Linked DNA regions of Rubripirellula amarantea. The protein of the gene in region 1 interacts with the protein of each later gene in a pairwise test. Links are inferred from orthologs where the notes say so. Each region holds a gene or a part of one and is shown in the gene's direction. Other genes may lie near its edges. The genes, in order: gyrA and Pla22_RS09875.

Region 1 (3,634 bases):
TTTGTCGGCACCGCCGTGGTTCTTGGTGTCGGCAACTTCATCACCTTCAATTCCCATCAAGTGGCAGGTTACCGAATGAGCGACGGGGCGTTTGTCGAATGCACTCGACCATAATCGACGAGTCACATCGTTCGTTTCTGGGTCACCCTCGGTGACAACTTTCCCGATTTGGAGGCTCGCGATCTTGGCAGTCACCGGTGGAGTCTTGTGGCACGAGTAGAGGTGGCGTAGCGAAACGACGAAAGACGTGCTTTTTGCCGCAAAAATCAAGCTGAGATGTGGTTCTAGCAGGTCACCTGCCCCGTGGTGAAGGAACCCTATTTATCGTAGAATGCGAGGCTCGATTAGCGAGCCGAAGAAGACCCCTTTTTCGATGGTTTTTTGCATATTTCCGCGATCCCCTTCGTGGAATTTCCTTGAGGAAATCTGACCTTGGCAGACGAGAACGGTAACAACGACGACGAACCGGAAATCGACCCCGAAGACGAGGGCTCCGGCGGCGGTGGAAATGGTGACGGTAACACAGGTGCCGGCGCGTTCCGAATGATCGATCTGCCTATCGAAGACGAGCTTCGCGACAGTTATCTAACGTACGCGATGAGCGTCATCGTTAGCCGTGCCTTGCCGGACGTGCGCGACGGCTTGAAGCCATCGCAGCGGCGGATCTTGGTCGCGATGAACGACTTGAATCTCGGCCCAGGCAGCAAACGGGTCAAATGTGCGAAGATCTCGGGTGACACTTCGGGTAACTATCACCCGCACGGTGAAAGTGTGATTTACCCGACCTTGGTTCGGATGGCCCAGGAATGGAACCTTCGGCGATTGTTGATTGACAAGCAGGGGAACTTTGGCTCGATCGCTGGTCTGCCACCTGCTGCGATGCGATATACCGAAGCTCGTTTGAGTCCTGTTGCGGCGGCACTGCTTGAGGACATCAAGCTCGATACCGTTGACTACATTCCGACCTATGACGAAGCTCGTACCGAGCCAACGGTTTTGCCGAGTAAGTTCCCCAACTTGCTGGTCAACGGTAGCGGTGGTATCGCGGTGGGGATGGCAACCAGCATTCCGCCACACAACCCGACTGAGGTTTGTGACGCGTTGATTGCGATGGTCGACAATCCAGCGATCTCGGACGAAGAGCTTTTCGAGATCGTTCCAGGACCTGACTTCCCGACTGGCGGAATCATTTGCGGTCGAGGCGGCATTCGTCGCGGCTACAAGACCGGGCGAAGCACGATCATCTTGCGAGCGAAAACCTCTGTCGAAGAGAAAAAGGGAACCAGAACGCGGATTCTGATCCACGAGATCCCGTACCAGCAGACCCGCGATGGCGTGGTCAAGAAAATCGCAGAACTGGTCAACGACGAACGGATCAAAGGCATCTCGGCAATTCGCGATGAGAGCGATTTGAAGGAGCCTGTTCGAATCGTCATCGAGCTTAAGCGTGATGGCGATCCCGATGTGATTTTGAACCAGCTCTTCCAGTTTTCGCCACTTCAAACGACGTTCTCGGTCATTTTCTTGGCGTTGGTGGACGGCAAGCCGCGTGAGTTGACGTTGAAGGAGATCCTGACGGAATTCATTCGTCACCGGGTCACGGTCATTCGCCGGCGTACTCAATTCTTGCTCGCCCGCGCACGTCGTCGTAAGCATACGGTTGAAGGGTTGTTGTTGGCTCTTGCCAATATCGACGAGATCATCAAAACCATTCGCGAATCTCGGACTCAACCCGAGGCGAAAGAACGTTTGATGGGGATCCCCTGCCCTGCTGCACTGATGAATCGGGCACTCGGCGATGACGGTTTCAAGTTGTTCCAAGAAGAACGCGGCGTGGCTGATTCGTACACGCTAACCAGTGTTCAGACCGACGAAATTCTTCGCATGCGGCTTGGCCAATTGGTCAACCTCGAGCAAGAGAAGTTGACCGACGAACACAAAGCATTGCTCGCCGAGATTACCGACTACCTAGACATCCTGGGCAGCCAGGAACGCATCTACGGAATCATCAAGGACGACCTTGAAGAAATGAAGCGGCGTTTCGGTGACGTACGTCGCACCGAAATTTCGATGGAAGAACTGGGTAACATCGACCTGGAAGATTTGATCACCGAAGAGACGATGGTGGTTTCGATCTCGCACCAGGGTTACATCAAGCGAACTCCATCAAGTGTTTACAACACCCAACGCCGTGGCGGTAAAGGGCTTAAGGGTGCAAAGACGGATGAGGAAGATCCGATCGAGCACTTGTTTGTCGCTAGCACTCACGCTTACTTGCTGTTCTTGACCACAGCCGGCAAGGTGCGTTGGCAAAAGGTTTACGATTTACCCCAGCTCGCCCGGGATGCCAAAGGTCGGGCGATCGTGAACCTGTTGAATCTTGAGAAAGACGAAAAGATCGCGGAATGTCTCGCGATTCGTGATTTCGACCAGGAAGGCTATTACGTCGTGATGGCCACACGCAGTGGTTTGGTCAAGAAAACTCCGCTGGAACAGTACTCGCGACCCAAACGTGGCGGCATCATTGCGATCAAACTTCGCGAAGACGATGAACTTGTCGATGCGAAAGTGGTCGGCCCCGGCGATGAGGTCATCCTTGTTACGGCCGGTGGAATGGCCATTCGGTTCCGCGAATCCGATGCCCGGCCGATGGGGCGAAATACGTCAGGTGTCAAAGGCATCAGTCTTGTTGGAGACGACTATGTCGTCGGCATGGTCGTTGCGGATCCCGAAGCGACGCTGCTAACTGTTTGCGAAAAGGGTTACGGCAAGCGAACGTACTTTGGACCCAACGCCGTGGCAGCGGGATCTGACAACGATGATGAAAGTGAAGCGGCATCTGACTCGGATGAGGAAGCAAGTACATCATCGGGAGCTCGCTACCGAACGCAAAAGCGTGGCGGTAAAGGACTGCGGGATATCCGCACCAGCGCTCGCAATGGCAAAGTTATCGGTATCGCTCGAGTTGGCGACAACGACGAAGTGTTCATGATGACCAGCAAAGGCAAGATTCAACGTATCAGTGGCAACGACATCAGTGTGATCGGACGAAACACCCAAGGTGTCCGAATCATGAGCGTCGATGCCGATGATTCACTCATCGCGGTTGTTCGAGTTCCCGCGGAAGAAGAATCCGAGACCGGAGAAACGGAAGAACAAGTGACTGACGATTCCGCAGTCGCAACCGTAGACGCCACGCAGGTCACGGAAACTTCGAAAGAGGTTGGCGATGATGAAGTGTCCGCGGACGAACCATCGGGATCCGACGATGAGTAAGCGATAAAGTTCTTTTCAGCGAGCGAGTACAAAAAAACCCGGCCATCACTGGCCGGGTTTTCTTTTTGGCGTAACGCTGTCGCGACGAATTCATCGCGACAGCATCATTTGGTGAAGCATCGTTACGCGATCTTGGCAACCAGATCGAGAACCTTGTTGCTGTAACCCCATTCGTTGTCGTACCAGGATACGACCTTCACAAAGGTTCCATCGAGTTGGATGCCGGCGTCGGCGTCGAAGACCGAAGTGCGAGTTTCGCCACGGAAGTCAGTCGAAACGACCTTGTCTTCGGTGTAACCCATCACGCCCTTCATTGGGCCTTCGGAAGCAGCCTTCATCGCTGCACAGATCTCTTCGT
Region 2 (3,393 bases), 1.1 Mb from region 1 along the record:
TCAGGGGCTCGAAGCGCTCAGTGAGCCCTGCAGCGTCACGCTGTATGCAGATAGTACTTACGTACTTCAGGGCATGAAGACTTGGATGGCAGGTTGGAAATCACGTGGCTGGAAACGCAAAGACGGATCCAAGCTCGTACCGGTCAAGAATGTCGAATTGTGGAAGCGATTGGACGCTTTGATGAGTCAGCACGAGATCCATTTCGAGCATGTCAAGGGTCACGATGGGCACGTTGAAAATGAACGCTGTGACGTGCTTGCGGTGGCTGCCTACCAGCGGTATCTGAAAAAGTCCTAAATCGCTGTTTTTTGCTTTGTTTTTGAGGCTGCCCCTCGTCATAGCCCAATCGCGTTAGGAAGCAAAAAACGGTACAATGGGAACCTACACGCATCGAAGCGTGAAGTTCCGTTTTCCTGGTCTTTTTGCGAATCCTAATGAGCGACGCTCCTCCTGCACCGGCTGCTGACGAAAACACCCCCACGCAAACAGGCCCCACCGCCAATTCGGAGTACACCGACAAGGATTTGCAGCGTCTGTCGGACCTCGAACACGTCCGTGCACGACCGAGTATGTACATCGGCGATACATCCTCGGGCGGCCTGCACCACCTTGTTTACGAAGTCGTCGACAACTCGATCGACGAAGCGATGGCTGACTTCGCCAAGAGCGTTTCGGTCGTCGTTCACACCGACGGTTCAGTGACCGTTGAGGACGATGGGCGGGGCATCCCCGTCACGCCTCACGAGCAACTGACCGAGGAACTTGGTCGCGAAGTCACCACCCTTGAAGGTGTGATGACGATGCTGAAGTTTGGTGGCAAGTTCAAGAAAGGTGCTTATCAAACGTCCGGCGGTCTACACGGTGTGGGTGTGACGGTCGTGAACTTCCTAAGCCAATGGGCGGAAGTGGAAGTGTCTCGGGATGGCTTCACCTGGACTCAGGAATACGAACGCGGTGTTCCTACGGGGCCTGTTCAAAAGGGCCGAGCGACGAAGAAGAAAGGTACCAAGACCACGTTCAAGGCCGATGGTCAGATCTTCGACACGCTTAAGTACAGCTACGACACGCTTTACAAACGGTTGCAGGAGCTCGCCTTCCTGAACTCTGGCGTTCACATCAAGTTCCTCGACGAGCGGAACGGTGAATCGGGCGATTTCAAATACGAACGCGGGCTTGTCGAATTCGTCGAGCACCTCAATCGCGCCTCGGATGTGCTCCACGCAGACGTCATTCAAATTGTTGGCGAAAAAGACGGCGTGCAGTACGACATCGCGATGCAGTACAGCACCGAATACACCGAGAACGTTCAGTCCTACGTGAACAACATTCACACAACCGAAGGCGGCACGCACGTGTCGGGTTTCCGTTCGGCGTTAACGCGAACGCTGAACAACTATGGCAAGAAAGAAAACCTGTTCAAGAACACGGTTCCCTCGGGAGACGATTTCCGCGAAGGCATCACCGCCGTGATTAGCGCTCGAGTGCCAGAGCCGAAGTTTGAAGGGCAAACCAAGACTAAACTTGGCAACAACGATGTCGAAGGCATCATCAACAGCGGCGTCGGTGAAACTCTTGCCAAGTTCATGGAAGAGAACCCCAAGGTCGCTCAATCTATCGTTCGCAAAGGCATGTTAGCGGCCGAGGCTCGTGAAGCAGCACGCAAAGCCAAAGACCTCATGCGGCAGCGAAAAAGCGCACTTTCGGGTGGCGGTTTGCCAGGTAAATTGCGAGATTGCATCAGCAAGAATCGCGATGAATGTGAGCTGTACTTAGTGGAAGGTGACTCGGCCGGTGGATCGGCCGAAGGTGGGCGAATGCGTGATTTCCAGGCGATTTTGCCGCTGCGTGGTAAGATCATCAACGCCTACAAATCGCGTGAAGCGAAGGTGCTTGAGAACACCGAAGTTCAATCCATGATCCAGGCCATCGGCACAGGGATCGGTATGGATCAGGATCTTAACAAGCGTCGTTACAACAAAATCGTCATCATGACTGACGCCGACGTTGACGGTTCGCACATTCGCACGTTGCTGCTTTGTTTCTTTTATCGACAAATGTACGAGCTTGTTGCACGCGGGCACGTCTACGTTGCCCAGCCACCGTTGTTTCGGGTTCAGCACGGAAAGAATCGCTATTACATCCAAAGCGATGCCGAGATGAAGTCTCAATTGCTCGATCGAGGTTTGCAGGACACTGTCTTTGAAGCCGAAGACGGGCGTCGTGTTGAAGGCGAAAAGATGCGTCAACTTTGTACGACGCTTGCGACGATGGAAGACGCCATCAACGCACTTGAGCAACGCGGCATCAGTCTACGGATTCACGCCCAGCGGTTTGATCCCGTGGCCGAGAAATTGCCGTCGCTGTTGCTGACCCATGGCAATATTGAGGAATGGTTCAACAACCAAGAAGACGTCGAAAAGTTCCTTAACGAAAAAGGCTTGGTGCTAGAGTACGACACCGAGGAAGTGGAAGAAGACGAAAGCGGTGAAATGGTTGCCAAGGCACCGGTCGAGCCGCCTGCAAACTTGGCGCACCTGACCGAATTGCATGAAGTCAAGACGATCAACAGCGGCTTGAAAGAGATGCAGACGCTTGGATTCACGATTGACGATTTGATTCCTGTCGAACGAACAGGATCCACCACGGCAAGATTCGAGTTGCTGCGGGGCGAAGACGTTCGTCGACCGCTCGAAGACCTGCGAGCTCTGTTGCCTGAAGTTCGAGCAGCGGGTGAAAAAGGTTTGCAAGTGACGCGTTTCAAAGGTCTTGGTGAAATGAACGCGGAAGAGCTTCGTGAAACGACACTCGATCCTGCTAATCGGACCTTGCTGCGGGTGAACTTGACCGATGCCGGTGCCGCGGACGAAATGTTCCGTTTGCTGATGGGCGACAAGGTCGAGCCGCGACGCGAATTCATCGAAACTCACGCACTCGATGTGCGAAACCTGGATATCTAATTCGCAGCAGTTGCCCAGTGTGACTGCCGATGCTGATTGCTCGCACGCGGGCCGTTGGCCGCGTCTTGCTTAGCACGGATTGGCTAGACGCGGCTGAGCTTCGTGTTCTAGGTCGTCACTGATTCTAGGTTGTCACTAGGTTGTCACGATGAATGACGCACTCGTACGAGCGGTGACCGAGGATCTCGCTGATCTGGTCACTGGGACGACCAAGGATCTTCTCAACTTCGCTGGAGGGATAATTGCAAAGTCCCTTAGCAATTTCCTTGCCGTGGGGGTCATGGATTGCGACCACACCGCCTCGGCTGAACGATCCACTAACGCTCGTGATACCGATCGCCAGCAGGCTGCTGCCTTTATGGAGCAGCGCCTTGACGGCTCCGGCGTCCAGGGTCAGCGTGCCGGTAGCATGGGCCGAGGAACCGATCCAACGTT

Evidence for each region.
Region 2: the proteins of gyrA (region 1) and Pla22_RS09875 interact in binary tests that used the Escherichia coli proteins (3 or more experiments, as listed by UniProt). The link is inferred for Rubripirellula amarantea from one-to-one orthologs.

Annotation. Positions count from the first base shown.
Region 1 is NZ_SJPI01000001.1:1,627,063-1,630,696, forward strand. What follows is about bases 166-3,476. They hold gyrA (DNA gyrase subunit A), read left to right. Parts: upstream 166-543; coding sequence 544-3,276; downstream 3,277-3,476. Other genes in these bases: Pla22_RS05890 (MOSC domain-containing protein), read right to left, coding at 166-195; gap (type I glyceraldehyde-3-phosphate dehydrogenase), read right to left, coding at 3,399-3,476. In the rest of the region: more of Pla22_RS05890, read right to left, coding at 1-165; more of gap, read right to left, coding at 3,477-3,634. UniProt on the Escherichia coli protein: A type II topoisomerase that negatively supercoils closed circular double-stranded (ds) DNA in an ATP-dependent manner to maintain chromosomes in an underwound state.
Region 2 is NZ_SJPI01000001.1:2,710,148-2,713,540, forward strand. What follows is about bases 127-3,196. They hold Pla22_RS09875 (DNA gyrase subunit B), read left to right. Parts: upstream 127-435; coding sequence 436-2,958; downstream 2,959-3,196. Other genes in these bases: rnhA (ribonuclease HI), read left to right, coding at 127-298; proB (glutamate 5-kinase), read right to left, coding at 3,083-3,196. Outside these bases: more of rnhA, read left to right, coding at 1-126; more of proB, read right to left, coding at 3,197-3,393. UniProt on the Escherichia coli protein: DNA gyrase negatively supercoils closed circular double-stranded DNA in an ATP-dependent manner to maintain chromosomes in an underwound state.